Regions from separate parts of the Limnohabitans sp. Hippo4 genome, predicted to be linked through region 2. Evidence: predicted binding sites of a transcription regulator. Region 2 holds the regulator's gene; the other holds the start of a gene.
What was found. The regulator FNR, encoded in region 2, switches genes on or off when oxygen is low (the NO sensors DNR and NnrR bind a similar motif). The targets are predictions, from matches to a motif close to TTGATNNNNATCAA.

Region 1: a site for FNR is predicted at 5,030-5,043, ahead of B9Z46_RS05200 (FeoA family protein). Genes of this name have one in related genera too.

What each region holds. Positions count from the first base shown of each region.
Region 1 covers NZ_NESE01000001.1:1,090,083-1,105,723, reverse strand. Annotated here, with positions in the region: gene B9Z46_RS05225 (DHA2 family efflux MFS transporter permease subunit) at 1-745, shown strand, start outside; gene B9Z46_RS05220 (PaaI family thioesterase) at 822-1,388, shown strand; gene B9Z46_RS05215 ((2Fe-2S)-binding protein) at 1,798-2,250, shown strand; gene B9Z46_RS05210 (molybdopterin cofactor-binding domain-containing protein) at 2,247-4,514, shown strand; gene apaG (Co2+/Mg2+ efflux protein ApaG) at 4,559-4,951, shown strand; gene B9Z46_RS05200 (FeoA family protein) at 5,159-5,419, shown strand; gene feoB (ferrous iron transport protein B) at 5,416-7,173, shown strand; gene B9Z46_RS05190 (DMT family transporter) at 7,166-8,059, shown strand; gene B9Z46_RS05185 (DUF6172 family protein) at 8,019-8,360, opposite strand; gene B9Z46_RS05180 (enoyl-CoA hydratase/isomerase family protein) at 8,469-9,257, shown strand; gene B9Z46_RS05175 (D-amino acid dehydrogenase) at 9,187-10,542, opposite strand; gene B9Z46_RS05170 (winged helix-turn-helix transcriptional regulator) at 10,673-11,134, shown strand; gene B9Z46_RS05165 (efflux RND transporter permease subunit) at 11,161-14,241, opposite strand; gene B9Z46_RS05160 (efflux RND transporter periplasmic adaptor subunit) at 14,245-15,399, opposite strand; gene kynA (tryptophan 2,3-dioxygenase) at 15,461-15,641, opposite strand, start outside.
Region 2 covers NZ_NESE01000002.1:499,073-514,713, reverse strand. Annotated here, with positions in the region: gene B9Z46_RS07915 (sulfite exporter TauE/SafE family protein) at 1-446, shown strand, start outside; gene B9Z46_RS07910 (sulfite exporter TauE/SafE family protein) at 454-1,128, opposite strand; gene hemN (oxygen-independent coproporphyrinogen III oxidase) at 1,135-2,517, opposite strand; gene fnr (fumarate/nitrate reduction transcriptional regulator Fnr) at 2,723-3,445, shown strand; gene B9Z46_RS07895 (hypothetical protein) at 3,462-3,767, opposite strand; gene B9Z46_RS07890 (nitrogen fixation protein FixH) at 3,785-4,066, opposite strand; gene ccoG (cytochrome c oxidase accessory protein CcoG) at 4,104-5,576, opposite strand; gene ccoP (cytochrome-c oxidase, cbb3-type subunit III) at 5,606-6,517, opposite strand; gene B9Z46_RS07875 (CcoQ/FixQ family Cbb3-type cytochrome c oxidase assembly chaperone) at 6,553-6,693, opposite strand; gene ccoO (cytochrome-c oxidase, cbb3-type subunit II) at 6,708-7,334, opposite strand; gene ccoN (cytochrome-c oxidase, cbb3-type subunit I) at 7,356-8,789, opposite strand; gene ccoS (cbb3-type cytochrome oxidase assembly protein CcoS) at 8,855-8,992, opposite strand; gene B9Z46_RS07855 (cation-translocating P-type ATPase) at 8,992-11,301, opposite strand; gene B9Z46_RS07850 (universal stress protein) at 11,405-11,848, shown strand; gene B9Z46_RS07845 (malonyl-CoA synthase) at 11,840-13,384, opposite strand; gene B9Z46_RS07840 (tripartite tricarboxylate transporter substrate binding protein) at 13,387-14,382, opposite strand; gene lgt (prolipoprotein diacylglyceryl transferase) at 14,426-15,226, opposite strand; gene ilvD (dihydroxy-acid dehydratase) at 15,357-15,641, shown strand, end outside.

The DNA.
Region 1 (15,641 bases), on a different contig from region 2:
ACTGGCCATTGTTGAAAGTGGTGAGTCGCGTTGGACCTCTTCACAAATTGTGTTGGTCGCTGGTGCTGGTCTAGTGGCTTGCGCGTGCTTTGTACTTTGGGCGAAATTGAAAACCAATGCCCTGATCGATTTGTCACTGTTTCAGCATCGCACCTACCGGTATGTGAACGCTGCCACGTTGGTATTTGGCACGGCCTTCTCCATGATGTTTCTGGGGTTCTTCTTTTTCATGATGGGTGTGTGGCATTACTCGCTGCCGCAGGCAGGCCTGGCCGTGACACCTGGCCCTCTGCTGGTCATGCCAACCGCCATCGTCACGGGACGACTGGCCTCACGCTTAGGTCACCGACGATTCTTGGTGGGTGGTTCGCTGCTGTATGCCTTAAGCAGCCTCTGGTTTATTTGGGTACCCGGCAATGAGCCAAACTATGTGACGCATTGGTTGCCAGGTTTGTTGATGAGCGGTATTTCGGTGGGCTTGATATTGCCGTCTTTGTCTGCTGCGGCAGTGAATCGCCTGCCCGCTGAACACTATGCTGTTGGAAGTGCGGTCAACCAGGCGACGCGCCAAATTGGCTCAGTGCTAGGCGTGTCGATCACTGTGGCATTGTTGGGTCATGCAACGCTACAACGCATCGATTTCAATGCCTTGTACATCTTGCATATTGCATTGGCTCTGCTAACAGGACTTTTGTGCTGGCCAGTGGACACTAAGCCACGTGCTGCACAGACAGAGCAAAAGTAAACAATTCACATTTTTTTATTTTGACAATCGCGCGCCAGTGCGCTGCAAAGCTTTCAATTTAATTTACGAGTACATCATGCCATCTGAAAATACAGTTCAAGCCACCCTCAACGCATGGCAAGCACAATTAGAAGATGTTCGCCGTCGTCGTGTTGAACGTGGCGGTGGTCATGCCGGACTGCCTCAACCGCAACAGGTCATTGGTAAAACTGGCCTTCAGGTTATGACAGCCTTACTCGAGGGTGAATTGCCCCATCCCTACATGGCAGACACCTTTGATTGTGAGCTGATTGAAGTAGGTGAGGGCCTGGCAATTTTTCAGGCGACGCCGCAACTTAAGCACTACAACCCACTGGGCTCTGTTCATGGAGGTTGGTACGCAACATTGCTGGACTTTGCACTGGGTTGTGCTGTTCAAACCAAATTACCTGTTGGTGTGGGTTACACAACCAGCCAAGTGAATCTCAACATCGTGCGCGCTGCCAACATCAAAACTGGCCCTCTGCGGTGCATTGGCAAAGCGCTTCACGTCGGTCGTCAGGTGGGTACATCTGAAGCACAAATTGTGGGACCAGATGGCAAACTGTATGCCCATGCAACCACCACTTGCGCCATTTTTGAGGCAATGCCCAAAGTCAGCTGAATTTCTGCATCCTAGACAAATCAAGGTCGATTGAAATGCGCGTAGGCCAGCACCCAAGGCTATAACAGTTCTGGCGCCAGATAGCCTAGCCAAAGCGCGCGAGGCTCTGGTAAACCTACTTGATACATCGACAGCAGGCGTCCGCACCCCGCGATAAAAACGCCTGCAGCGATGGTGTTCAGAAATCCTCCACTAACCAACAGTTGAGCAGTCAGCCCTAAGGGGGGGCTGACGATTTCTGGTACCCCAGTATGAGGAGGCCCCCCTTAGGGCTGGCTGATCAACGCTCCCGCAAAAGAAGCCATACAAGTCTCACCAACTAAACCGTCTAAACCGCACAAAGCCCCAACACCTGCTAGCATCAGCCTGTAGTTTGCAATCAGCTTCAAAACAACAGCGGAAGGCCCCAATGAACCTCAATGTCAACGGCAACAACGTCAGCTTAGACGTCGACCCCCAAATGCCCTTGCTCTGGGTTCTGCGAGACACCCTCAACCTCACCGGCACCAAATTCGGTTGCGGTGTTGCCGCGTGTGGAGCCTGCACAGTCCACAAAGACGGCCAACCCATTCGCTCCTGCGTCACCCCCGTGGCCAACGTTTCTGGCGCCAACATCCAAACCATCGAATCACTCGGCACCGCCGACAAACCCAGTGCCTTGCAACAAGCCTGGATTGCAGAGCAAGTGCCTCAATGTGGTTACTGCCAAAGCGGCATGCTCATGGCTGCTGCGGCTCTCTTGGCCAGAAAACCCAAACCCACCGATGCCGACATCGACGAAGCCATGACCAACCTGTGCCGATGCGGCACCTACCAACGCGTGCGAGCCGCCATTCACCGCGCTGCAGGAGCTCAAGCATGAAGCGCCGCAACCTCATTCTTAGCGGCCTTGGACTCACAGGCGCACTCATCGTTGGCTGGGGCGTCATGCCCCCCCGTTCACGTTTAGGCAAGCCCGACAACATGCTGCTAACCGAGGGCGACGTCGCGCTCAACGGTTGGATCAAAATTACCAAAGACGGTGGCGTGGTGTTGGCCATGCACCGCAGCGACATGGGGCAGGGCATTCACAATGCACTGGCCATGTTGGTGGCTGAAGAATTAGACGTGCCCCTCAAGCAAGTTCGCTTAGAACAAGCCGGCCACGACGCCATCTACGGCAACGTGGCCATGTTTGTGGGCACCTTGCCCTTCCACCCCCTGAAATCAGAAGGCCCAGACAAGCCCATGATGGTTAAAACGGGCGAGTGGATGGTCAGCAAAGTAGCGCGCGAATTGGGCGTCAATGCCACTGGCGGTTCATCGTCTGTCAAAGATGCTTGGGACCACTTGAGGACTGCAGCGGCTACTGCCAAAGCCAGTTTGTTGTTGTCGGCTGCAGATCAGTGGAAAGTGTCTGCCAAAGAATTGAGCGTGAAAGATGGCGTGATCAGTCATGCTTCCGGCAAGTCTGCGCACTATGGTGAATTTGCCAAAGGCGCTGCAGGCCAAACGCCTAGCAATGTCCTTCTGAAAGATCGCAAAGATTGGCGCCTGATTGGTCAAGCCACACCGCGCGCAGACGTGCCTGCCAAAACAAATGGCAGTGCCGTATTTGGCATCGATGTGCGCGTGCTCAACATGCTGTTTGCCAGCATCGTGCAAGTGCCGCAAATGGGTGGCACGCTCAGCAGTATCGACGTCAAAGAAGCGCTGGCCATGCCTGGCGTTGTTAAATGCGTTCAACTTTCCAGCGCTGCAGGCTCTGCACCTGGCTTTGCAGTGATTGCCAAAACGACGTGGCATGCACAGCAGGCTGTGCAAAAAGTCAAAGCTGAGTGGGCGCAGCGTAAAGAAGGTGCCATCGATACCCAGCGCATTGCAATAGAACTGCAAGACAAACTCAAAACAGAAAGCGGTTTCACGTTTTATGAGCAAGGGGATGTCGTTAAAGCTGAAGCCGGTGCTGCGCGCGTCATTCAAGCGCAATACACGGCCCCTTATTTGGCGCACGCCACCATGGAGCCCATGAATTGCACGGCGCAATTCAAAGACGGTCAATTAGAAATTTGGGCACCCACCCAAGTGCCCGGCTTGGCACGTGCCGCAGCAGCCAAAGTGGCGGGTGTGTCGGGCGACAAAGTCAAAGTGCATGTCACTTTGCTAGGCGGCGGCTTTGGCCGACGTTTGGAAGTGGATGTGGTGGTGCAAGCCACGCAATTGGCCATGGCTGCGGATGGCGCGCCGGTGCAATTGGTCTGGACGCGCGAACAAGACATGACGCATGACTATTACCGTCCCATGCATGTGGCGCAGTTGAGTGCTGCCGTGAATGCGCAAGGTCAAGTTGAGAGCTTGCAAATTAAATCGGCGGGTGATGCCATTTCACCGCGTTGGATGTCGCGTGTCTTGCCCGCGCTGTCTGGCCCGGTTGATGCACCCGACAAAACAACTGCAGAAGGCTTGTTTGATTTGCCTTATGGCTTTGCACATCAGCGCATGTCGCATGTGTCCACCAAGATGGGCGTACCCATTGGTTTCTGGCGTTCTGTGGGGCACTCGCACAATGCGTTTTTCTCCGAAAGCTTCATCGACGAGTTGGCAGTGGCGTCCAAGCAAGACCCTGTTGCGTTTCGGATGGCGCTTCTCAAAGACGCACCCCGTTATGCGGCCGTGTTGAAGTTGGCGGCAGAAAAAGCCAAGTGGGGTTCTGCATTGCCTGCTGGTCATGCGCATGGCGTGGCGCTGCATGAGTCCTTTGGCTCTATCGTGGCGCAAGTGGCCGAAGTGTCGATCAAGGACGGCATGCCGCGTGTGCACCGCGTGGTGTGTGCCATCGATTGCGGTACGGTGGTCAACCCAGGCACCGTGGCACAACAGGTTGAAAGCTCAGTCAATTTTGCATTAACGGCCGCCTTGTTTGGAAAAATCGACATTCAAGCCGGTGTGGTTCAACAAAACAATTTCACCAACTACCCCTTGGTCAGCATGGCGCAATCGCCGGTTGTGGAAACTTGGATTGTGCCCAGCACTCGTTCGCCTGAAGGTGTGGGAGAGCCGGCAGTACCGCCCCTGGCGCCTGCCGTGGCCAACGCCCTTTTTCAACTCACCGGACAACGTCAAAGAGCTTTGCCCTTGAAGGCATAAGCTTATTGAAATGCTTCTATTTGCGTTTCGTGCAAAATCTTGTCATGCCAAACTACAAACTCAAAGTTGACGTCACACCCCAGTATCTGCCTGAGCAGTCGGATCCTGCGGGTGACCTTTACACCTTTGCCTACAGCATCACCATTCTCAACACGGGTGACATTGCGGCGCAGGTCATCTCAAGGTCTTGGAGTGTCAATGATGCCAATGGCCTGCACGAGAAAATCAAGGGCTTGGGTGTGGTGGGCTACCAACCTTTGCTGCAACCTGGCGAAAAGTTTCAGTACACCAGTGGCACACGTTTGCGCACACCCACTGGCACCATGCACGGCAGTTATTTCTGCGTGGCCGAAGATGGCGAAAAATTTGACGTCGACATTCCCATGTTTGTGTTGGACGCCCTGAGCAATGAATCAGGCAAGCGCAATTTGCACTGATCGCCAACATCGGCCTTCCCCTGACTTGGCCAAAAGCCACCCAATCTGACAGCCCAAGGCAATGGGCTCGCTATTTTCTTGAGATAGCTCAAGCTTTGTAGTCGACCACGTTCAAGCTGCGGCGCAGATGCATTAGAATCTAAATAAGAATAATTCTCATTTGTAAAGCTAGTGTCTTCCAACGCCTCAAGTTTTCAGACCCCTTCGATGGGGGAAGACGCTTTTGCGCTCGACCATTTTCAGGTCGGCGAGCAGGTCAGGATCACGAACATTCAGGCGGAAGCTGAATTGCGTCAGCGCATGGCGGCATTGGGTTTGCGCGAAGGGTGCGTCGTTCAGGTCCTGCGCAAGGCCAGCTTGGGTGGCCCGATTCATGTGAGGGTAGGCACCACGGAAGTGATCATGCGACGCATCGAAGCCAAGAGAATTGTGGTTGTGCCCATGCTTGACCTGATGGCAACACCATGAAAAAAATCGTCTTGATTGGCATGCCCAACACGGGCAAGTCCACCTTGCTCAATCGCCTGACAGGCGCGCATGCCAAAGTGGGCAACTGGCCGGGCCTCACGGTGTCATTGCTGTCGGCGCGCTTGATGGTGGGCGATCAAATGGCGCAGCTCATTGATCTGCCTGGCATTTACGATTTAAGCGGCTACTCAGAAGACGAAAAAGTGGTCACCACTTATTTGCAAACGCAAAAGCCCGATCTCATCTTGTTCATGATGAACGCGTCACAAGTGGACCGTCAAATGAACTTGTTGTCGCAAGTCACAGCGCAAGGCATCCCTGTGGTGATGGTGATGAACATGGCCGATGAGGCTAGCGCATTGGGTATTACCATCAAGCCCGAAGTGCTGAGTCAAAACTTAGGCTTGCCCATTTGTTTGCTGTCTGCCAAATACGGGCAGGGCACAGAGCAACTTCAAAAACTGATGCGAGAAGGCTTGAAGGCTGAGGCGCCGCAGGCTTTGACACCTTCAAGCGTAGAGCTAGCTTTCCAAGCCGGCGTGATGGTGCCAGCCCAGGCATCACACCAGCTGACAGAACGCATCGACAAAGTGCTGCTTCATCCTTGGTTCGGCTTGCCGATCTTTTTTGCAGTGATGTTGTTGCTGTTTGAAGGTGTGTTTGCCATTGGCAAACCCCTTCAAGACGGTCTGAGTTGGCTGTTCACAAGCTTGCGAACCGAAGCGCTAGAGCCTCTGCTCAGTGGTTTGCCTGCCATGGCGCAAGGCTTGCTGTTGGACGGCTTGTACAACGGCATCAGCACCGTGGCCAGTTTTGTGCCGCTCATCATTTTGTTTTTCTTGTTCCTTGGCATTGTTGAAGACACTGGCTATTTGTCGCGCGCTGCCTTCCTGTTGGACGCCCTGATGTCCAAATTTGGCATGGACGGTAGAAGCTTTGTGATGTTGCTGATGGGCTTTGGTTGCAATGTGCCGGCCTTGCTGGGCACGCGAGTGATTCGCTCTAAAGGCCTGCGTTACCTCACCATGCTGACCATTCCGTTTTCTTTGTGCTCGGCGCGCTTGCAAGTGTTTGTGTTGTTCATCGCCGCCATGTTCACCACCGAGCAAGCGCCGTGGGTGTTGTTCTCTTTGTACTTGGTGAGCATATTGATGGCTATGCTCACCTCGGTTATCTTTAAAAAACAGTACGTCAACGTTGACGCATTTGTTTTAGAAATTCCACCCTACCGTTTGCCGACCTTGCGCCAAATGGTCTTGAAGGGTTGGCAAGAAGTCAGACATTTTTTGAGCAGAACCACACGCTTCATCATGCTTGGCGTGTTGCTCATTTGGGTGCTCACCAATTTTCCGCAAGGCGCCACTGCCGGAAGTTTGGAAACGTGGGCGGGCCAGTTGAGCCATTGGTTGGCACCCTTGCTTCAGCCACTGGGCATCAATGAGCAACTGACCCTCGCCTTGGTCTTTGGCTTTGTGGCCAAAGAGGTGGTGATTGGGGCGCTGGCCGTGATCTATGGCCATGAAGGACAGGCCTTGATCGACGCCATTGTTCACAACATGGATTGGATCAGTGCCTACAGCTTCATGCTGTTTGCTTTGATCTACACGCCCTGCGTGTCCACCATTGCCACCATTCGCAATGAAACCAAGAGCTGGGCGTTCACGGCGCTGTCGGTTGCGTGGCCTTTGTGCGTTGCCTGGTTGATCAGTTTTGCGTTTTATCAAACGGCCATGTGGGTACGCCTGCATGCCTAATTTAAATCACAGTCGAAAAGAAAATTTCATTGGCATTGCTTGGATGATTGCCTCCATGGCGGGCTTTTCCATTGAGGATGCGTTTCTCAAAACAGTCACCAAGCACGTTCCTGTCGGCCAAGTTTTGATGATGTTTGGTGCCGCCGGCTTGTGCGTCTTTGCCCTGATGGCACGACGTGCTGGCGCACCACTGTTTCAACCGGATGTCTTGACGCCGCGCATGCTTTACAGAGCGGTGTTTGAATTCTTTGGTCGCTTGTTCTATATCTTGGCCATTGCCCTGACACCCATGTCCTCGGCAACGGCCATCTTGCAGGCAGCGCCCTTGTTTGTGGCCATCGGTGCACGCATTTTCTTGCGTGAAAAAGTAGACGGCAAAACCTGGGTGGCCATCTTGTCCGGGCTGTTGGGTGTGATGATCATTTTGCGACCTTCTGCCGATGACTTTTCTGCCTTGTCCTTGCTGGCGGTGATCGGTACATTGGGCTTTGTAGGACGCGATTTGTTTTCACGCACAGCACCGCCTGCGCTGACCAAGGAGGTACTTGGCTTTTATGGCTTTAGCACCATGATGATTGCGGGCGCAAGCTTTGCGCTGTGGGATGGCAAAGCTTTTGTGTCGCTTGAGTTGACGCAGGCTTTGATGATTGGCGCCGCGTTGGTGGCCGGTGTCTTTGGTTACACCGCCCTCATGACCGCTATGCGCACTGGCTCGATTGGTGCCGTTACACCTTATCGGTATTCACGTTTGCTGTTTGGCATTTCAATTGGTGTGCTGGTTTTTGGTGAGCAACTGGATGCACCCATGCTCTTGGGTTGCGCCATCGTCATTGGCGCTGGGCTTTTCATCGGTTGGCAAAACCAGCGTCGTCAACCCGCTCAATGATCACGGGATCGTTGTCAGGGTTGATCACACGCACACCGTGCTTGCTCAAAATTTCGACATAAACCGATGCAGCACCTTCTTTGGCCAATGCGTCCAAGCTTTCAATCACGGCGCTCACTTTGACCGCTTCGGCCGTTTCGGCTGTGAGCCCCACTTTGCAGTCAAAGTCCCAGAAGTCAACGCCCTTGGGCAATGCACGGTTGCGCTCGCGTTTGAAGTACTTGCGAATCTCGTGCTTCACAGCTTCCAACACGCGGTCGGGGTTTTTGCCTTCAATTTGCAGGGGGAAGTTTTTTTTCATCGAAAGATCCTAGAGGGGCAAGCGCCCACAGAGGACGGTGATGCAAGGCTTGATTATCGCCCAGAGCTTAAAGGCATCTAGAATTTGCACCAAACAAATCATCAGCTTATGTCGCAATTAGCCACTTCACCCAGCTCACCTGTTCTTCACATAGCAGATGGCATTGCCACCATCACGCTGAACAGGCCTGCGCAACGCAATCGTCTTGAAAATGAAGACTTGCAAACTTTGTTGGCTCATTTTCAACAAGTCAATGACGACCCTGCTGTACGTGTGGTGGTGATCACGGCCAATACCCAAGGTCAACCCAAACCTGTATTTTGTGCAGGCTACGACATTGGCGGTTTTGATGAAAAGGGGCAGGGGGCAAGTTCATTTGAAAGAGTCCCCGAGGCTTTGGCGGTGCTACGCCCCATCACCCTTTGCGCTTTGAATGGCAGTGTGTATGGCGGCGCCACAGACATTGTGTTGGCTTGCGATCTGCGCATCGGCTTGCAGGGCATTGAATGGCGCATGCCCGCCACGGCCATTGGCTTGCATTACTACCCAAGTGGTTTGGCGCGCTACATTCAGCGCATGGGTCTAGCAGCCACCCAGCGTGCCTTCCTCACTGCGCGTCCTTTTACCTGGCAGCAACTTGAAAAGTTGGGTTTGTTTGAAGATTTTGTTCAAGACACAGAATGGCAGGCTGCCTTGAACGAACTCACACAAGACATCATCTCACTGGCGCCATTGGCCACCGAAGAAACCAAAAAATCCATCAACGAAATCACCACAGGTGTTGCCCAAGAGGCCACATTGCGCGCCCGCGTCGATCGCACCAGCCTCAGTGAAGACTTTGCGGAAGGACGTGCTGCGTTTGCTGAAAGACGCAAACCGGTTTTTCGGGGTAAGTGATCGCAGGCCTTGTTTTTGAGTAGCGCGCAAGGCTCAAGCCTTCCGTGCTAATTTTGGGTTGACGACCCAACATCACATCGGTCAAGAACTGGCCAGAGCCACACGACATGGTCCATCCCAAAGTGCCATGGCCAGTATTCAAAAACAAGTTACGCAATGAAGTGCCGCCCACGATGGGTGTGCCATCGGGGGTCATGGGTCGCAGGCCCGTCCAAAACTGCGCCTGGGCCAGGTCACCTCCTGGAAATAAGTCATGGGCCACCATCTCTAAGGTGGCAAGGCGTTTGGGATTCAAACTTAAGTCGAATCCACTGAGCTCTGCCATGCCGCCCACGCGAATGCGTTGGTCGAAGCGTGTGATGGCGATTTTGTAGGTCTCGTCTAGAACCGTTGACACAGGTGCCAAGGTTTCATCCATCAAAGGAATGGTGAGTGAGTAACCTTTGACAGGGTACACGGGAATGTTGATTTGCAAGCTTTGAATCATTTGACGGCTGTAGCTGCCAAGCGCCAACACATATTGGTCGGCTTGCAAGAGCTCTTTGTCGGGTCCCGCTAACAATATACCTTGAATGGAATGGTCATCAGACAGGATGCGCTCTACCGTTTCACCGTAGCGAAATTTGACGCCCAAGGTTTTTGCCATTTCAGCCAACTGCAAGGTGAACAAACGGCAATCACCGGTCTCGTCATTAGGCAAACGCAAACCACCCAATAATCTGCCTTCGTGTGGCTCGCATGCTTGTCGCAAGCCAGGTTCTACTTTCAGCATGCCTTCACGATCAAGTAGTTCATATGGAACATTGCATTCTTTCAGCACTTCGATGTCGCGCGACACCGCATCGAGTTGCGCTTGCTTGCGAAACACTTGAAGTGTGCCGCCTGTGCGATGCTCGTAAGCAATGCCAGTCTCTGCGCGCAGTTGGCGCAGGCAGTCACGGCTGTATTCAGACAAACGCATCATGCGCTCTTTGTTAACGTTGTAACGCGCGGCTGTGCAGTTGCGCAGCATTTGCATCATCCACTGTGCTTGATAGAACGTGCCATCGGGACGGATGGCCAAAGGGGCATGTTTTTCAAACAACCATTTCATGGCTTTAAGTGGCATACCAGGTGCTGCCCAAGGCGTGGCATACCCTGGAGAGATTTGTCCTGCATTGGCAAAACTGGTTTCTTCCGCTGCTTGGGGCTGGCGGTCAATCACCGTGACGTCCACGCCAGCGCGAGCCAAGTAATAAGCTGTGGTGATACCGATGACGCCACTTCCCAAAACGATGGTTTTCATGAGTTTTCCCCTGTTTTGCTCAATGAAAACGAAGTTTATGGAGGTTTTAGCAGTTAATTTTGCTGAATTAATTGGTTTATTGAGGTAAATTGATTAAATATAACTTCAACTTTCACTCGAAGCAAAAAAAATGACTGAGTTAGACCGAATCGACCGAAAAATCCTCGACATCTTGCAACGCCAGGGAAGAATTTCCATGACGGAACTGGGGGAGCAAATTGGCCTGTCAACTTCGCCTTGTGCAGAGCGGGTTAAACGCATGGAACGACAAGGCGTTATCAAGGGCTATCACGCCCGCATAGAACCCAAGGCACTCGAAAAGCCCTTGTTGGTCTTTGTTGAAATCACGCTCACCACCAAATCGGGCGAGGTGTTTGACAAGGTGCGAAATCAAATTGCCAATATGCCGGAAGTGATGGAGTGTCACTTGGTGTCGGGAAGTTTTGATTACTTGGTAAAGGCACGGTTGAGTGCCATGACGCAATACCGCGATTTGCTCAGCAACATTTTGAATCAAATTCCGGTGCCATCACAATCGCACAGTTATGTGGTGATGGAAGAGGTGAAGGATTCGACTTACATCACCGTCTAAAAAGACGGTGATGCAGCGCTGTTGCCTCAGAACTTGAAACGTTGGCCCAACGCTTGAAACCTTCGACCCCACGCTTCGCGCGACAACTCGATGCTGTCGTAGAAGCTGGGGATGATGAGCAAGGTCAGAATAGTGGATGTGATGGTGCCGCCAATGATGGCCGTCGCCATGGGTCGGTAAAACTCACTGCCTTCGCCAATGCCAATGGCCACAGGCAACATGCCCGCAATCAAGGCAAAGGTGGTCATGATGATGGGACGCAAACGTTTGCGACCAGCAGTCATGAGTGCTTCTTCACGGTCGACGCCTTCAGCCTCTAAGGTGCGTGCAGCATCGAGCAACAAAATGGCATTTTTGGCCACCAAGCCCATCAACATGATCACGCCAATCAGGCTCATCAGATTGAGTGTGCCGCCGGTGATCAACAAAGCCAAGACCACACCAATCAGCGACAGCGGCAGCGAGAACATCACTGCCAAGGGTGCAGTGAAGGAGCTGAACTGCATGACCAAGATGAAGTACATCAGTCCGATGCCAGAGATCAGCGCAATGCCCATTTCTGCGAAGACTTCTTTCTGGTCTTTGGATGCGCCATCCAATTCAATGCCGTAGCCTTCTGGGAAGTTGATGCTTTTTGCAATCTTCAATGCATCGGCAGTGACCTCACCCGATGAACGACCTTGGGCATTGGCTGACACGCCAATCGTGCGTTTGCCATCGGAGTGTTCAATTTTGGAAGGTGCTTTGCCCATGGACACTTTGGCAATTTGAGCCAAGGGCACCACGGTGTTCATGCCGCTGACCGTGATGGGCAGGCGTTCAATGTTGGACACACTCATGCGATCTTCTGGGGCCAAGCGAATGGCCACATCACGTGACTCGCCGGTGGGGTCTACCCAGTCGCCGACTTCAATGCCAGCAAACGCGACGCGCAATGCATTGGCGGCATCTGTGACAGAAATGCCCAGTGAATTGGCCAAACCTCGGTCCAATTCAATTTGTAATTCGTTCTGTGGATCTTGCTGTGACAAACCCACATCAACCGCCCCCGGCACTTGACGCAATTTCTCCATGAAATCGCTGGTGATGGCCAACAGCTTGCGCGAATCGGTACCGCTGAAACGAATTTGAACGGGCTTGGCTGCGCCATTAGAAAGGTCGTCGAGCACGGTGTACTCAGCCCCTACCAATTGCGAAGTGCGCTTGCGCAACTCAATGGCAATTTCTTGCGCTGTGCGTTTGCGCTCTGTGCTCTTGCCGATGTCGACATAAATGCGACCGCCAGTTGGATTCACATAGCTGTTGGTGGCCTTGGTCTCAGGCATGGTGCGCGCCATGATGGCGGCGGCTTCCAGCTTGATGCGGGAGTATTCCAAATTGCTGCTGGCAGGCGAGCGCACATCAATGGCCAATGTTTTGCCATCTGTCTTTGGTAAGAAGCTAGAGCCCCCAAATTGCACTTGCAAAAAGATGGCACCAATGAAACTGACGACGGCAAACGCAATCATCCAGCGGCGGTGATGCAGAGCCCAAGCAATGACATTGCCATAACGGTCTGCTTGATGGTCGAACCATTCGTTGAATTGTTTCAGTTTCAAGCTGATGCCGGTTTTAGGCTTGAGGTGTTCACCAGGTGGGTCACCCCAATAAGCTGACAACATGGGATCGAGGGTGAATGAAATCAACAAACTGACCAACACCGAGGCGACCACAGTGAGACCGAAAGGTCTGAACCATTCTCCCGAAACACCTGGCATGAAACCCACCGGAATGAACACAGCCACAATAGAAAAGGTGGTGCCTGCCACGGCCATGCCAATCTCAGCAGTGCCGTTCAAAGCCGCAGTGCGTCGGTCTGAGCCGCGTTCCATGTGCCGCACAATGTTTTCTCGCACCACAATGGCATCGTCAATCAAGACCCCGATGGCCAAGGATAAGCCCAACAAACTCATGAAATTGAGTGTGAACCCGCAGAGCCAAACCGCAATGAAGGCTGTGATGACGGACGTGGGCAAAGACAAGGCGGTAATCAGTGTAGAACGCCATGAATTTAAGAACACGTACACCACGAAGATGGTGAGGCCTGCACCAAAAATCAATGCGTCCACCACGTTGTTCAGGCTGTTTTGTGCTTCAACACCACCGTCTTGGGTGATTTCAAGTTTTGTTCCTTCTGGCAGGGTCTTGTTGACTTCTGCGACCAATTTTCGGATTTCATTGGCAACGCTGACGGTGGATGCATCGCGTGAACGCGTGATGGCCATGCCCACATTGGGCTTGCCACTTCGCATGCTCATGGTGGTCAGTTCTGCGAAACCATCGCTGACGGTGGCCACTTGACCCAAACGAATGAGTTCATTGCCACTGCGTTTGATCACTATTTGATTGAACTCAGCAGGCGTTTCAATGCGTCCCAGCAGTCGAATGCTTTGGTCTTCCATTGCCCCGCGAATTTTGCCGACTGGCGCAGCGGCGTTTTGTGAGCGAAGGGCGTTGACCACTTCAGTCACAGATAAATTCACCTCGCGCAGTTTTTGGGCATGCAGCAAAACGCTTAATTCGCGTTTAAGAGAACCATTCACATTGACTTGGGCAACGCCTGGAATGCCGCGAAACTTGTCTGCAATTTGATCTTCCACAATACGGGAAATTTCAGCGTGGCTTTGGCTTGAAGTAGACAAAGCCAATTGCATGATGGGCTGCGCAGCAGGGTCGATGCGCAAGATGACCGGTTCCCGAATTTCGGTGGGCAATTTGTAACGCACTTTGCCGATGGCGTTGCGCACTTCATCGGTGGCTTCCACCATGTTCTTTTTGAATTCAAAGAACACCAGCATGTTGGCATTGCCTTCATTGGCCGTGCCGCGCAGGTCTTTGATGCCATTGACCGATTGCAAGGCCTTTTCCACACGGTTCAGAACTTCTCGTTCTACCGTATCGGGTGATGCACCTGGGTAGTTGATGTCGATCACCAGCAAGGGCATCTCAACATCTGGGATTTGATTGACTTTGAGTTTTTTCAATGCCATGAGCCCGACGGCCATGAGCATGAGCAATATGACGATCGTGACGATCGGCTTCTTAACGCTGAAGTTGGACAAAAACATGGTTTATGGGCCCACTTTGACAGCTGTGTCGGCGCGCAACGTAAAGACTTGGCCGTCTTTCAAGGAGCTGCCGTTGTTTCGCAAGACCTTGTCGCCAGCGGTCAAGCCCGAAGTCACCACCCACTGGCCCAGGCGCGTGTCACGATCACCCAATTGAATGGCACGTTTCACAATTTTGTTGCCATCCAAGATCCAAGCAAACACTTTGTCACCTTCGCGGCGCAAACTACTTTCTGAAATCATCACGGCGGGTTTGGTGAGTGTTTCCACCACACCTTCTGCATACAGACCCACCACGGGTGGGCGGTCTTTGCTGTTGATCTCCACAATCACCGACACTTGTCGCGTGATGGGATTAGCGGCACCATCAATGCGTTTGACGATGCCGCGGCTGGCCAATTGATCGCCGTTTTGGGCCACGCCGTTGATGCGGAAATTCACACGTTGACCTACTTTGAGTACACCCATTTGATCAGCGGACACTTGGCCTTCAAAACGCATGCTGCTGGGGTCAATCACTTGAATCAGTTCTTTGCCAATTTGCGCTGTGTCGCCTGCCGATGCTTTGCGTGCGCTCACGACGCCCGTAAAAGGTGCGCGAACTTCAGTGCGCTCAATTTGTTGTTTGGCAGCCGCCACACGTGCTTTGCTGGCCACGTGCTCGCTTTGCGCGGCGTTGCGCTTGATTTCTGACTCTTCCAAGCCTTGTATGGACACCATGCCTTGGGCCTGCAGGGATTTCATGCGTTGGTATTGGCGTTCAGCACCGTCCAAAGATTGGGCGGCGGCACGCAAGGACTCTTCGGCAGAGCTGAGGTTGTCACGCAAAACGCTGCTGTCCAAGGTGACCAGCAAATCGCCTTTGCGAACAGGTTCGCCATTTTCTTTGTGTACCTTGACTACCGTGGCGCTCACTTCTGCTCTCAAATCTGCGCGCAATTCGGGTTGCAAAGAGCCAGAGATGACAGGACCTGTGCCGTGGTCGGCAGTGCCCAATTGCAAGATGTCTTCAGTGCCCAAACTCAGCGCCACGCTCTCAGCAGCTTTGTCGGCATTGTCATCAGGTTTTTTGCAGGCCACCAAAGTGCTGGCAATGAACAGGCTGGCCATCAAGGACAAAACGAAGGGGAATCGACCCAAATGAGGGGAACGCAGCATGGGAACTCCGAATAGGAAAAAAGTTCCCGAATTACATCATGAAAACCTCATTTCTAAGGCTTTAAAGGCTGGTTCTCAGGGACCAAATTTCAGGGAAAAGCACCACGTCCAACATCTTGCGAAGGTAGCTGACGCCACCCGTGCCACCGGTTCCCCGTTTGAAGCCAATCACGCGCTCCACGGTGGTCAAATGCCTGAAGCGCCAAAGCCGGAAAGCGTCTTCCAAATCGGCCAGTTCTTCA
Region 2 (15,641 bases):
CCACTCAAATGTTCTTGGACAAAAAACCAGCCCCCAATCGCCAAGTGCCAGGCACGCCCGGCTTGTTAGGCGCTGGCGGTGTCATTGGCTTTTTGTCGGGCATGGTAGGCGCCGGCGGCGGTTTTGTCAGCGTGCCCTTCATGACTTGGTGCAACGTGGCCATTCACAATGCTGTGGCCACCAGCTCAGCATTGGGCTTCCCCATTGCTTTGGCCAACGTCATTGGCTATGTGGTTGCAGGACAAGACGTCCCCAATTTACCTGAGCACAGCTTTGGTTATTTGTGGCTGCCAGGTTTGGTGGTCATCGCCAGCTGTAGCGTGTTCATGGCCCCCATGGGTGCAAGTGCGGCGCACAAACTTCCTGTTAAACAATTGAAGCGCACATTTGCCTTCGTGCTGTATTTGCTGGCCGCTTACATGCTGTACAAAGGTTTTACGGCCTAAATCACCGTCAGGTCACGCACCAAGGGGCTTGGTTGTGCGCCAAGCCCATCCACAAGGCCCAGCCCGATGTGCAGGCCAGCGCCAGACCCGCCAGGCGAATGCCCCAAGCACCGTCCCCAAGGGTTTTCAGCTTCAAGAGCAACCAGGGCGCCAATCCCAAGCTCACGCCACTGCCCAGCGCAAAACAAGCCATGGTGAGTGCACCGTCAAGCACATTGCCCGTGAGGGCCGCCACCATGAGGGCTGAATAAAGCAGGCCGCAGGGCATCAGGGCCCACAAAACACCAACGACCATCGGTGCAATTTTTCCCCAATGGGCATTCAAGCGCCGAATTTTGGCCCAGAGTTGCTGCGCACTTTGATCGAGCCAAACGGGTTGTTTGGCCTGCCAAATCAACAAGAGGCCCAAGACGACGGCCGCCACATGCAACATGCTCCAGACGGGCCTCAAGGCCGCTGACTCAACAGTCAGCCAGCCCAAGGCTTGGACACTGAGGGCCGCCAAGCCGCCCATCAGGCTGTAGCCCAGCCAGCGTCCTATTTGGAAGGACAACAGCGCCCTGTTTTGATTCGCGCCTGCCACCTGCCCCATGCCTGCACAGGCAGCGCCGCACATGGCGACGCAATGTGGCCCACCGGCCAATCCCATGATCAAAGCCGTGAGGGCTAAGGAAGTCTGCATGCAGCGTTAGATGATTTTCGAAAAGCGAGTTCGGTTGCGGTCAGCTTGCAAATACTTGTCAAAGACCATGGCCACACCCCGAACAAAAAACCAGCCCATGGGTGTGACTTGCAATCCGCCATCCGACAACTCTACCAAACCTTGCGTCTGCAAGCTTTCAAGTTGGCTCAATTCACTGGCAAAGTATTTTTTGGCATCGATCAGCCAAGCTTCGTTGAAGGCATCGTACTGAACATGGCCCTGACACATGATAGCCATGATCCAGGCACGGCGGATCAGATCATCTCGCGACAAAGCCAAACCCTTGACGATGGGCAATTGGCCGTTGTCGAGCATGTCGACATACTCTTCCATGGTCTTTGCGTTTTGGCTGTAGGTACCGCCCATGCGGCCAATGGCCGATACGCCAAGGCCGATCAAATCGCAATCGGGCTGGGTACTGTAGCCTTGGAAGTTTCGGTGCAAACGGCCTTGGCGCTTGGCCACGGCCAAGGCATCGCTTGGCAAAGCAAAGTGGTCCATGCCTACATACACATACCCCGCATTCATGAGCGCATCCATGGACCGTGACAGCATGGCAATTTTGCTGGAAGCCACTGGCAATTCAGCGGCCAAAATTCGGCGCTGCGGTTTGAAACGCTCTGGCAAATGGGCATAGGCGTACAAGGCAATACGGTCCGGACGCAGCTCATTCACTTGCTTCAAAGTGCGGTCAAAAGATTCAGGCGTTTGCTTGGGCAATCCATAAATCAAATCGACATTGACCGACTCAAACCCCATCTTGCGTGCAGAGGCCACCAACGCAAAAACTTGGACTGCAGGTTGGATTCGGTGTACTGCTTTTTGCACCTCGGGGTCAAAGTCTTGAACGCCAAAGCTCAAGCGGTTAAAGCCCAATTCAAGCAGCAAAGCCAAGCGCTCGTCATTCACCGTGCGGGGATCGACTTCCACCGAATATTCGCCGCCTGCAACAAAGTTGAAACTGCGCTTGAGCACAGACATCAATTCGCGCAACTCATCATTGCTCAAAAAAGTGGGCGTGCCGCCACCCAGGTGCAACTGGCTGACCGACTGACCTATGCCAATGGACGAGGTGTACAGCTCAACTTCCTTGGCCAAATAGCGCAAGTAGGGTTCGGCTTTTTCGTGGTGCTTGGTGATGATTTTGTTGCAAGCACAGTAGTAGCAAAGCGACTCACAAAATGGAATGTGCACATAGATCGACAAAGGCCTGTTTTTTTGTCCCAGACCTTGATTGCGCAAATCCAGCGCCTGACGCAAATCCTGCTGGGAAAATGCTTCCACAAACCTGTCTGCTGTGGGGTAGGACGTATAGCGGGGGCCTGGCACGTCAAAGCGTGTCAGCAATTCAGGCGTCAAAAAGGACATGCGGAAGTTCCCAAGGCTGGCATATTTATAGGCTTTAGCTAATGTGCCTTTTCAAGGAGCGCCAAAACTTGACTTAAATCAAATTAAGCGTACTTGGGCCCCTTAAAAAAGTTTAATGAAAGCTTGAGATGCGTCAATCGCATCAAGTAGGTATAAGCTAAGGCCTTGACTTGTCGCAATGTCATTTTTCAGAACCGAGAACGCTATGAAACCAGAAATTATCAAAGTCGCATGTTCCAACTGCAACTTACGCGAACTCTGCATGCCAATGGGCCTGTCTGACAACGACCTTCAAAAGCTAGATGAGGTGGTGGCCACTCGCCGCAAAATCAAACGTGGCAGCACCTTGTTCAGCAATGGAGAAAAGTTCACCTCCCTGTATGCCATTCGCACAGGTTTTTTCAAAACTTGCTTGGCGTCCGAAGACGGCCGAGACCAAGTGACCGGCTTTCAAATGGCTGGCGAAATCATTGGCCTAGATGGCATCGTGAACGACCGTCACAGCTGCGATGTAGTGGCCTTAGAAGATGCCGAAGTTTGCGTCATGCCCTTTGATCGCATTGAAGAAATTTCCCGCGAGGTAACCGCCTTGCAACACCATGTCCACAAAATAATGAGCCGAGAAATCGTGCGCGAACATGGCGTCATGCTGTTGTTGGGCAGCATGCGTGCCGAGGAACGTTTGGCGGCCTTTTTGTTGAACTTGGTGCAGCGCTTGCACTCACGCGGTTTTTCACAGTCAGAATTGGTTCTGCGCATGACCCGCGAAGAAATTGGCAGTTACTTGGGTCTCAAACTTGAAACAGTCAGCCGCACTTTCTCCAAATTTGTCGAGGATGGCATTGTCGAAGTGAAACAACGCCACGTGAAAATTTTGGACACCGAGGCGCTACAGCGCATGGTGAATACGCAACCTCAATGCCATTGAGGCACAGTTCAAAGACTTAGCAGCAACCCTTGTCGCCCTCTGCACCTTGCGTGCAATTGGGGGGGCGTTTGTCCACCGGCACAGGACATCGATTGACCTCGAAGGGTGACATGGACAACAGCGTGGTGAGGCTACTCGACACCATGGCCAATGCCCAAAACACAAAAAATGACACGGTGTACACGCCTTGCCTTGACAGGGTCATTTGCTGACCGAACCAATGCATGTCCTCGGGGTCAAACATGCCAAACACCACCAACTCTAGCAAGCCTGCCACCAAAAAGGCGGGCCACACAATCCACATCAGTCTTTGAGCCAGCATGTTTGTCTCCAGTTTTGTTATTTTTTCGAGGCTGGAACGACGCCCGTTGCTGCGTGGTTTCGAGCTTGCAGCGCAGGGGCCATGGCAGCGTCTAATTTTTCTTGATTTTCAATGGCATTGCGTGGGTTCAGTGCCTCAGTTGGCAGGACCGGGTCGGGAATGGTGATCGCCAAGTAAAGCGTCGCAAAAGCCGCCACCACCACCACAGCTGGGCCAGCAATGATCATCCAGACCATGCCAAACGACCACCAAGGCTTGGCTTGGCTCACATTTGAATGCGTCAAAGTGTTTGTATTCATGAAGCGCTCGTTTCTTGATGTGTGAGTCGGATGAAGCTTATCGCGGAATTAAAAAGACAGACTTCTCTTCAAGCAGCGTATGGCCTGTTTCGTTGTCATCCGAAGCTTCAATGGTAAATCGCACAGGGTATGAACCAGGCACGGCGGAATCATAAGGAACTTGAAGTCGAACTGAAACCCAACGTGATTGGGTGGACTCCACCGTCAAATCTTCGGAGTCTGTGAGCACTTTCAGTTCATACATGCCCTCAGCCGTCACTTTGAAATGTTGGCGTTTTTCAGCGGCATTCATGATCTGCAAACGGTACACATTTTCAATGTTGCCGCCGCTGACGATCCGCGCCAATGTTGCCCTGTCGCGAACCACATCCACTTTGAAGGACTTTCGCGTCAGCAAACTGCCAAACAACAAGGCCACGACCAACAACAAAATACCTGTATAAATGAGCACCCGAGGCCTGAAGATGTGCTTCAAGGTTTGCGACGAAGTCCACTTGTTTTGCATCGCATGTTGGGTGGAATATTTCACCAAGCCCCGCGGATATCCCACCTTGTCCATCACGGTGTCACAGACATCGGCACATGCGCCGCAGCCAATGCATTCGTATTGCAAGCCATTGCGAATGTCGATGCCTGTGGGGCAAACTTGCACACACAAAGTGCAATCAACGCACGCACCTAAACTCAGGGTGGCCAAATCTGCTTTTTTGGAACGTGCGCCCCGCGGTTCACCGCGCTCTGCGTCGTACGTGACAATCAGGGTGTCTTTGTCGAACATGGCGCTTTGAAAGCGCGCATAGGGGCACATGTACTTGCAAACTTGTTCGCGCATGAAGCCGGCATTGCCGTAGGTGGCAAAGCCGTAGAAGAAGACCCAAAACACTTCCCAGGACGACATGTTGCCCAAAAAGAATTCCATGCCCAGTTCACGGATGGGTGTGAAGTAACCAACAAAGGTAAAGCCAGTCCAAATGGACAAACCAATCCAAAGGAAATGTTTGTACCATTTCTTGACCAGTTTCTCCAAGGACATGTCTTGAGAGTCAAGGCGCATGCGCGCTGTGCGATCGCCCTCCACTTTGCGCTCTATCCACATGAAAATTTCGCTGTAGACCGTTTGAGGGCATGCATAGCCACACCACAAACGACCCGCGATGGCGGTGAATAAGAACAAAGAAAATGCGGAGATGACCAACAAGCCTGTCAAATAAATGAAGTCTTGTGGATAGAGAACGATGCCAAAAATATAAAAGCGCCTGACACCCAAATCAAAGAGCACCGCTTGGCGCTGCCCCCACTCTAGCCAGGGCAAGCAATAAAAAATAATTTGCGTTAAAAAAACGAACCCCCAGCGCCATTTGGCAAAAATGCCTTGAACACTTCGCGGGTAAATTTTTTGATGGGACGCATAAAGTTCACCCCATGCGCCCTCTTCGGAGGCATCGATCGCCCCTTCTTGGGAAGGAACAATGGGGATCACTTTACGCTTTGTCTGATCTGCAGATTCCAAAACAGTTCTCTTGATGATTTAGCCGCAGATTATTTAGCAGCCGGCTGATTGGAGAGACCCCAAACATACGAAGCCAAGACATGAAGTTGTGGATCTGTGAGTTTGCCTGCTTGTGCGGGCATCTGATTGACCTTGCCGTTGTTGACCATGGCAATGATGGCGTTTTCACCCCAACCATGAAGCCAGATGTCATCCGTCAGGTTAGGCGCACCAATGGTTTGGTTACCTTTGCCATCAGGGCCGTGACAAGCCGCACAGGCTACAAACTTAGGCTTACCCAAAGAAGCGCGCAACGCATCGTGCGGGCTGTTGGACAAACTCAAGACATAGTGCGCCACATTGCGAACATCGTCAGCAGATCCCACAGCAGCTGCCATGGGGGGCATATTACCTATGCGCCCCTTCACCAATGTTTCTTTGATTTTTTCGTGGGTGCCACCGTATAACCAATCTTTGTCGGTCAAATTGGGGAAGCCTTTGCCACCTCGCGCATCAGAGCCGTGGCACTGAGCACAATTGTTCATGAACAAACGATCGCCGATGGCCATGGCTTGGGGATCTTTGGCCACGTCTTCTGGCGGCATGCCAGCAAATTTGGCGTACAAAGGTTCAAGCGCTTGATTGGCTTTGGCCACTTCTGCATCGTATTGACCCGCTGATGACCAGCCCAATTTACCCGCACTGTTACCCAAGCCCGGGTACAGCGCAAGGTAAGCCAATGCAAACACGATGGTGATTAAAAACAGACCCACCCACCAACGTGGCAATGGATTGTTCATTTCACGCAAATCGCCATCCCAAACGTGCCCTGTGGTGTTGTCGTGGGCGGTCATGGCTTTGGCTTTGCCGCTGAAGTACAGCAACAGCAAACATGCCACGATGCCGACCAACGCAATGCCGGCCACATACAAAGACCAGAAATTGCTTGTGAAGTCACTCATTTCAGATTCTCTTTCTATTCGTTGATCTGGGGTCTTCAGTCGTCTTGACCGAAGGGCAGCTTGGCCGCCTCTTCAAAGTCTGCTGAACGACGCTTAGACAGTGTCCACACCAAAATTCCAAGGAACAAGATGAAGGTAAGCACGGTCACAACCGATCGAAGTGTGTTGACATCCATGTTCTGTGCTCCCTTTATTTGCGGTGAATGCCCATGCCTTGCAGGTAGGCAATCACAGCATCCAATTCAGTTTTGCCTTTCACGTCTTCCGTGGCTTTGGCAATTTCTTCGTCGCTGTAAGGCGCACCGAGCTTGCGAAGCCCGTTCATGTGAGCCGGCAAGCTGTCACCATCGACTGGCGCTTTTTCCAACCATGCGTACGCAGGCATGTTGGATTCAGGCACCAAATCACGTGGGTTGATCAGGTGAATGCGATGCCAGTCGTCTGAGTATTTGCCGCCGACACGTGCTAGGTCGGGACCTGTGCGCTTGCTGCCCCATTGGAAGGGATGGTCGTACACAAACTCACCCGCCACGGAGTAAGGACCGTAACGCAATGTTTCAGCGCGGAAGGGTCGAATCATTTGGGAGTGGCAGTTGTAGCAACCTTCACGCACATAAATATCGCGACCCGCCACTTGCAAGGCTGTGTAGGACTTCAAACCAGGCACAGGCTCTGTGGTTGATTTTTGGAAAAACAACGGCACGATTTCGACCATACCGCCGAACAACAACACCACCAAGATCAGAACGATCATCAGGAAGTTGCTGGTTTCAATTTTCTCGTGGGACATGCCACCGGAATTTGAAGGATTGGACATCTTATTTTTCTCCTGATGCTGTTAGGCGTGTGCGGGTGCTGGAATTTGCACATCAACGGCACGGCCATTGGTGGCTGTTTTCAGCGTGTTCCACAACATGATCAACATGCCGCCCAAGTACAACAAACCACCCAACAAACGCAACATGTAGAAGGGATAAGTGGCTTTGACAGACTCAACAAAGGTGTAAGTCAAGGTACCGTCTGCATTGACAGAGCGCCACATCAAACCTTGCATCACGCCAGCAATCCACATGGCCGCGATGTAAATCACGATGCCGATCGTGGCAATCCAGAAGTGCGCTTCAATGGCCTTCACGCTGTACATCTTTTTCTGACCGAACAAACGAGGAATCAGGTAGTACATGGTGCCCATGGTGACCAAGCCCACCCAACCCAAAGCACCCGAGTGCACGTGACCCACGGTCCAGTCGGTGTAGTGAGACAAAGCGTTCACAGTTTTGATGGACATCATGGGACCTTCAAAAGTGGACATGCCATAGAAGGACAAGGACACAATGAGGAAGCGCAGCACGGGGTCATCGCGAAGTTTGTGCCAAGCGCCAGACAAGGTCATGACACCATTGATCATGCCGCCCCAGCTTGGCGCCAACAAAATGAGCGAGAACACCATACCCAAAGACTGCGTCCAGTCGGGCAATGCGGTGTAGTGCAAGTGGTGAGGGCCCGCCCACATGTAGGTGAAGATGAGTGCCCAGAAGTGAACAATCGACAAGCGGTAGCTGTAGACGGGGCGCTCTGCTTGCTTCGGAATGAAGTAGTACATCATGCCCAAGAAGCCTGCGGTCAAGAAGAAGCCCACCGCATTGTGGCCGTACCACCATTGCACCATGGCGTCTTGCACACCGGCGTAAGCAGAGTAAGACTTCATGAGACCCACAGGCATGGCCGCGCTGTTGACCAAGTGCAACAAGGCTACGGCAATGATGAAGGCACCAAAGAACCAGTTGGCCACGTAAATGTGGCGCACCTTGCGGGTGCCAACCGTGCCAAAGAACACAATGGCAAAAGACACCCAGACCAGTGTGATCAGGATGTCAATGGGCCACTCGAGTTCGGCATATTCTTTGCCACTGGTGTAACCCAAAGGTAAAGTGATGGCTGCCGCCAAGATAACCAGCTGCCAACCCCAAAAGGTGAAGGAAGCCAACTTCTCGGCAAACAAGCGAACATGGCAGGTTCTTTGAACCACGTAATAGGCCGAAGCGAACAAGCCGCAACCGCCAAACGCAAAAATCACGGCATTGGTGTGCAAAGGACGCAAACGGCCGTAACTGAGCCATGGAATGCCAAAGTTGAGCTCTGGCCAAGTCAATTGAGCTGCAATGATCACGCCAACCAGCATGCCCACTACACCCCAAACCACCGTCATGATGGCAAATTGTCTGACAACGGTATCGCTGTAGACGCCTGCCTGTTCGTTGGCAAATTTCATTTTCACCTCTTCTAAAAATACGAATCTAGTGTCGCAGTTAGGGCAAACGCTTAGGTTGACTTAAGTCAATCATTTCTAAGAATTCGCTCCCCTTCTGCCTCTATGTCTTCAAACTGACCGCGGTTCACAGCCCACCAGAGGCCTGCCAGGATGAAAAAGACCAAGGCCACCGACAGAGGGATCAACAAATACAGGATGTCCATCAGGCAAGTCCTTTCACATCAAACTGAAGGGTTTTGGACAATCGCATGGCGTTCAACACCACACCCAGAGAACTGCATGCCATGCCTAGGCCTGCCAACCAAGCTGGCAAATAGCCCAACACCGCCAACGGCACACAAGAGAAGTTGTAGACCGCCGCCCAAATGAGGTTTTGACGCACAATTTGGAGCGTTTTTCGGCTCAAACAAAAGGTGGCCACCAAGGGCTTCAAATCACTGGCCATGAACACAAAGTCAGCCTTGGATTGCGCCAATGGCAGCGCCTGACCCAGAGCAAAAGACACATCAGCCCCTGCCAACACAGGGCCGTCATTCAGACCATCGCCCACCATCGCAACCCGATGCCCTTGGGCCTGTTCCAGTTTCACTTGTTGGAGCTTTTCTTCAGGCGAACAAGCACCCATGGCATCGGCAATGTTCAAGCGCGCAGCAAGATGCGATACAGACGCTTGACCATCTCCGGACAACACGCGAACGCGCAAACCCATTTGCTTCAAAGCTTGCAAAGTCGCTAATGCTTCCTCGCGCGGTGTTTCGGCAAACTCGAAGGTGGCCAACCAACCCTCTTGGTCGCTGAGACAGGCCTGCAACACATCACCCTGCATGGATGGCAAGCCGCAGAACGCTGCTGAGCCCAAACGCAGCTCTTTTCGATTGTCGACACCGTCCCTGTTGTCGCTTTGACGCCATGTCGCTTGAACGCCCTGCCCCGCAAATTCCTGAATGTTCTCCAACTGGGGCTGAACATCCGACGTGTGAACATTGGCGCGCACCAAAGACCTGGACACAGGGTGCAGGGAGTGCTTCGCCAATCCAGCCGCCAAAAACAAGGCTTGCTGATCTGATACACCCTCTCGGGTGAGAATGCGCTGGAGACTAAAGTCCTCTTGGGTCAGGGTGCCCGTTTTGTCAAAGATCACCGTATCAACTTGTGCCAAGCTCTGAAGAGCTTGCAAGCTGCGCAACATAACGCCAGCGCGGGCCAACGCACCTGCCGCAGACAGCATGGCCGCCGGCGTTGCAAGCGACAACGCACAAGGACATGTCACGATCAGCACCGAGACCGCCACCATCAACGCATGCGCAGGGCTGTCTTGCCAACCCCAAGCTGCGGCCAGTGCGGCCACAAGCAAGACGCCCCACAAAAAGGGCTTGGCCACCCGATCGGCTAACAGGGCCATGCTGGGTTTTGAAACTGCAGCACTTTCCATCAAGGCCACCATTTGACCGAATCGGGTTTGCTTGCCCACGGACAAGACTTGCACTTCAACCGTGCCCGTTAAATTCAAACTGCCCGCCAACACGCGTTCACCTGGCGATCGGGGCAAGGGTTTTGACTCTCCCGTCAAAAGCGCTTCATCCACTTGCGTTTCACCCTGCACGATGTTGGCATCCGCCGCAAAAGCTTCACCAGGCTTGACTTGAATGACATCTTGCACGCGCAAATGTCGCAGGGTCGTTAACTCCCAGAGGCCGTTCAGGGACTTTCGGTGCACGGCATCCGGCAGTCTGTTCATGACGGCTTCTAACGCTCCTGCCGTTTTGTCGCGCAACCTGAGCTCTAACCAACGACCCGTGAGCAAAAAGAAAACGAACATGGTGAAGGAGTCAAAATAAACTTCTGCACCAAAAGGCCCCTGTGGCTCGAACGTGCCCATGGTGCTCACCACAAAGGTCACGCCCATGCCAATGGCCACGGGCAGGTCCATGCTGATTTTTCGCTGCTTCAAATCAAGCCATGCCGTTTTGAAAAAAGGCATGCAAGAAAAAAACAAAACAGGCAGCGACAGCACCCATGAAGCCCAGCGTAACAACTGCACCATGTCAGGTGCGATGTCCTGGGGCTCACTCATGTAAACAGGGGTTGCGTACATCATGACCTGCATCATGCAAAGTCCCGCAACACTCCAGCGCCACAGCATTTTGCGAGCGTCTTCCCGGCGCGCTTCATTGGCCAAGGCATCATTGGCAGGGACGGTACGATAGCCCAACTGAGCAACTGCCCTCATCCACTGCGAAGGCTGGGTTTGATCGGCCGACCAGACCACCCGACCCCTGTGACTCGCTGCACTGATTTGCGCCGACTTGACACCGGGCACAGACATCAATGCCTCTTCAATGTTGATCGCACACGCGGTGCAATGCATGCCTTCAAACACCACACTGGAAGTCCATTGGCCGGGTTCAAGGGCACTGGCTTGACTGAAATCGGACCATTCCTGGGCATGATCAAGCAAAGACCATTGAGATGTCAAAACCTCTAAATCGGGAAGGAGTGCTTGCTGAGCCATGCCCTGAAGATAAGGGCGCAAGCTTTCATGAAACTTGATTTACATCAAGACGGGCGAAATTGAGAGTTTTAGACTTTGGTCATCACTTCAAAAGGAGCACACCATGTATGCACGTATTCTTGTTGCCACCGACGGCTCAACCCTGTCCAAAAAAGCAGTTGCCGACGCCATTGGCTTGGCCGCTACCTGCGGCGCCGAATTGATTGCCCTGAAAGTAGTGCCTCGTTATCCTCAGGCCTATTTCGAAGGCAGCATTCCCCTGAATGCCAAAGATGTGGCACGCATTGAGGCCCAATGGACAGACGAGGCGCAAGCAGCTGTCGATGCCGTTCAAAAAGCGGCATCCGCCAAAGGCGTCAAAGCCAAAGGCGTGGTCAGCCGCTCCGACATCGTCTCCGATGCCATCATTGCCGCTGCCAAAAAACACAAAGCTGATTTGGTCGTGATGGCCTCACATGGCCGCAAAGGCATCAAGCGTTTACTGCTGGGCAGTGAGACTCAACAAGTGCTGACACACTGCCATGTGCCAGTCTTGGTCTTACGCTGAGAATAAATTTTTGTGCTGATCTCGCAATAAATTTTTCTGCACTTTGCCCATGGTGTTTCGAGGCAGCTCCGGCACCACGAAACACTTTTTGGGTATCTTGAAATTGGCCAGTTGCGATTTCAAGGTCGCAATGATCTTGTCTGCGTCTATTTGCGCGCCAGGCTTGGCAATCACAATGGCCACACCTACTTCACCAAAATCAGGATGCGGTACGCCCACCAACGCGCTTTCAGCGACGCCAGGCATTTCATTGATGTAGCCTTCAATCTCTGCAGGGTAGACGTTGTAGCCGCCGCTGATGATCAAGTCTTTGCTGCGTCCCACAATGGTGACATAACCACGCTCGTCAATTTTGCCCACATCGCCCGTTTTGAAAAAGCCGTCTGAGGTGAACTCTTCTTTTGTTTTTTCGGGCATGCGCCAGTAGGCTTGAAACACGTTCGGGCCTTTGACCTGGATGTTGCCAATTTCGCCCACAGGTAAAGCTTTGCCATCGTCGCCTTGCACGCGCAATTTGACGCCAGGCAAAGGAAATCCGACCGTACCGCCACGACGCTCACTTTGCCCCCCATGCCGCTTGTCTGCTGCGTAAGGATTGGAGGTCAGCATGACGGTTTCGCTCATGCCATAACGCTCCAAGATGGTGTGACCGGTGCGTTGCTGCCACTCAGTGAAAGTTTCAATCAACAAGGGTGCAGAGCCTGCAATGAACAAGCGCATGTTGCGTGCGGCTTGCTTTGTCAATCCAGGCTCGGCCAAAAGGCGAACATACAAAGTGGGGACGCCCATGAACACCGTTGCTTCGGGCATTTTGGCGATGACAAATTTGGGGTCAAATTTGGCCATCCAAATCATTTTGCTGCCATTGATCAAGGCACCATGAATGGCCACAAACAAACCGTGCACATGAAAAATGGGCAAGGCATGAATGAGCACGTCACCCTTTTTCCAACCCCAATAAGTTCGAAGGGTTTGGGCATTGCTGAGCATGTTGCCATGTGTCAGCATGGCGCCTTTGCTGCGGCCCGTGGTGCCACTGGTGTACAGGATGGCAGCCAAATCGCCTGCACCTTTGACTGCAATCTTGTGCTGGTCTTTGTGGTGAACTGCGCGTTCAAGCAAGGTGCCCGTGCGGTCGTCGTTCAAGGTGAACACATGCTGGGTACCGGCTTTGAAGGCAATCTTGCTAACCCAACCAAAATTGGCGCCCGTACACACCACCACGGCCGGCTCGGCATTGCCAATGAAGTATTCAATCTCGGCACTTTGGTAGGCGGTGTTCAATGGCAAGAACACGTAGCCCGCCCGTAGCGTTGCCAGATACAACATCATGGCTTCGACAGACTTTTCAACCTGCACCGCAATGCGACTGCCTTTGGGCAGTTTCAAACCATCCAGCAAATTGGCCAGCATGGCACTGGCACGGTCCAGGTCACGCCATGAGTACTTCAAACCGTGGTCTGTTTCGACAGCCACTTCATCTAAGTTGGCAGGAAAAGCAGCACGCAGTGCAGCAAACAAATTCTCTTGTGACATCTTCAATCCAATTTTGCGCCAGAGGCTTTCACCACTTGACTCCATTTGCGTAATTCAGTTTTGATGAATGCATCAAATTGTGCACCTGTCAAATTGGGAAAATCTGCGCCTTGTGCTGCCCAAACAGCCTTGGCATCATCACTTTGACAAGCTTTGCGCACCTCTTCGATCATGCGCCCTTGAGCCTCTGAGGGCGTCCCTTTGGGCGCCCAGAGTCCGTACCAAGTACTCACCGTGTAATCAGGCAAGCCGACTTCAGATGAACAGGGTACATCTGGAAATGCAGGATTGCGCTTGGTACCAGAGACCATCAGCGCCTTGATTCTGCCACCCTTGATGTGAGCTGCCGAAGAACCCAAACCATCAAACATCATGTCGACATTGCCAGAAATCAAATCTTGCAAAGCTGGGCCTGCACCGCGGTATGGAATGTGGGTGATGAAGGTTTGCGTTTGCAGCTTGAACAGCTCCCCCGCCAAATGATGCGAGGTACCGCCACCAGCAGAACCATAATTGAGTCGACCTGGATTTTTCTTCACGAAATCCAGAAACTCTTTCATGTTGTTGGCGGCGACTTTTTTAGGGTTGACCACCAAAACCTGCGGCACGGCTGCCACAAAAATCAAAGGCACCAAATCACGTTCAAGGTCGTAATCAAGCTTGGGGTACATGCTAGGCGCGATGGTATGGTGAACCGCACCCATGAAGTAGTTGTAGCCATCAGGGGCTGCCTTGGCTGCAATGCCTGCACCCAAGGTACCGCCCGCACCACCTCGGTTGTCAATGATCAGTTGCTTGCCGGTTTGCTTTGAAAAAATGGCCGACAAGGGCCTGGCAAATGCATCCGTGCCGCCGCCTGCAGGGAAAGGCACGATCATGTTGACCGGTTTGGTTGGCCAAGCAGATTGGGCCAATGCGGGCATCAGCGGTGCTGCGGATGTGGCCGCGGCCCACTGCAACAGCGAGCGTCTTTGAATACCGTCTTTTGAAAACTGCATGTTTGTCTCCTTTGATCAAATGAAACCAACCCACCGATAAGTGTCAAGCATTCTTTGGCTTGTTCACCGCAACGTACAAAATCACACCCAGCAACATCATGGGCACACACAACCACTGCCCCATGCTGAGCCCCATCGACAACAAGCCGAGGTGCGCATCGGGCTCTCTGAAAAACTCGGCAATGAAGCGAAGGCTGCCATAGCCCATCAAAAACACAGCCGATACTTGACCCATGGGCCTGTCTTTGCGCGCAAAGAGCCACATCACCACAAACAGGAGCAGGCCTTCTAGCAAGAATTGGTAAATTTGCGAAGGATGCCTGGGAAAGTCTCCTGCCCCTCTAAAAACCATGCCCCAAGGCAAGTCGGCATCCGCTTGGCGCCCCCATAACTCACCATTGATGAAGTTACCGATGCGTCCGGCTGCCAAACCCGTTGGAACACAGGGCGCCACAAAGTCCATCACCTGGAAAAAAGGGCGTTGTCGTGTTTTGGCAAACCACACCATGGACGCCATCACACCCAACAAGCCTCCATGAAAACTCATACCGCCTTGCCAAACATAGGCCACTTCGAGGGGGTGCGAGAAATAGTAGGCGGGTTGATAAAACAAGCAATAACCAATGCGGCCACCCAACACCACACCCAAAACACCCGCAAACAAGATGTCTTCCACATCCCTCAGGGTCCATTGGGGTAATCGCGAATAGGGCTCGTGCTGAAGACGTTTGCTGGCCAAAAGGAAAAACAAGCCAAATGCGGCAAGGTAGGTCAGGCCATACCAGTGAACAGCAATGGGCCCCACTTGCAGCGCCACAGGGTTAATTTGGGGGTGAATCAACATGGGGGGAGATTGTGCCCTGTTCATGGACCCCGATGCACCCTTATATGCCCTAAGTTCTAGGGGTTCTTCCTGACTCTCCCTTAGAATGACCACCCTAGGCTTAAATTCTTGACTCAATCAGACACCTAACATGAGCGAAAAAATCATCCCCATCCAACCCGCTGGCGCCATCAATCGCCGCAGTGCCAACATCACGCAAGGCAAATCACGGGCGCCCAATCGCTCGATGTACTACGCCATGGGCTACGAAGAAGGTGATTTTGTGAAACCTATGGTGGGCGTGGCCAACGGTCACAGCACAATCACCCCTTGCAACAGCGGTTTACAAAAACTGGCAGACGCTGCAGTGGCAGGCATTGAAGAAGCCGGTGGCAACGCTCAGATTTTTGGTACGCCCACCATTTCTGATGGCATG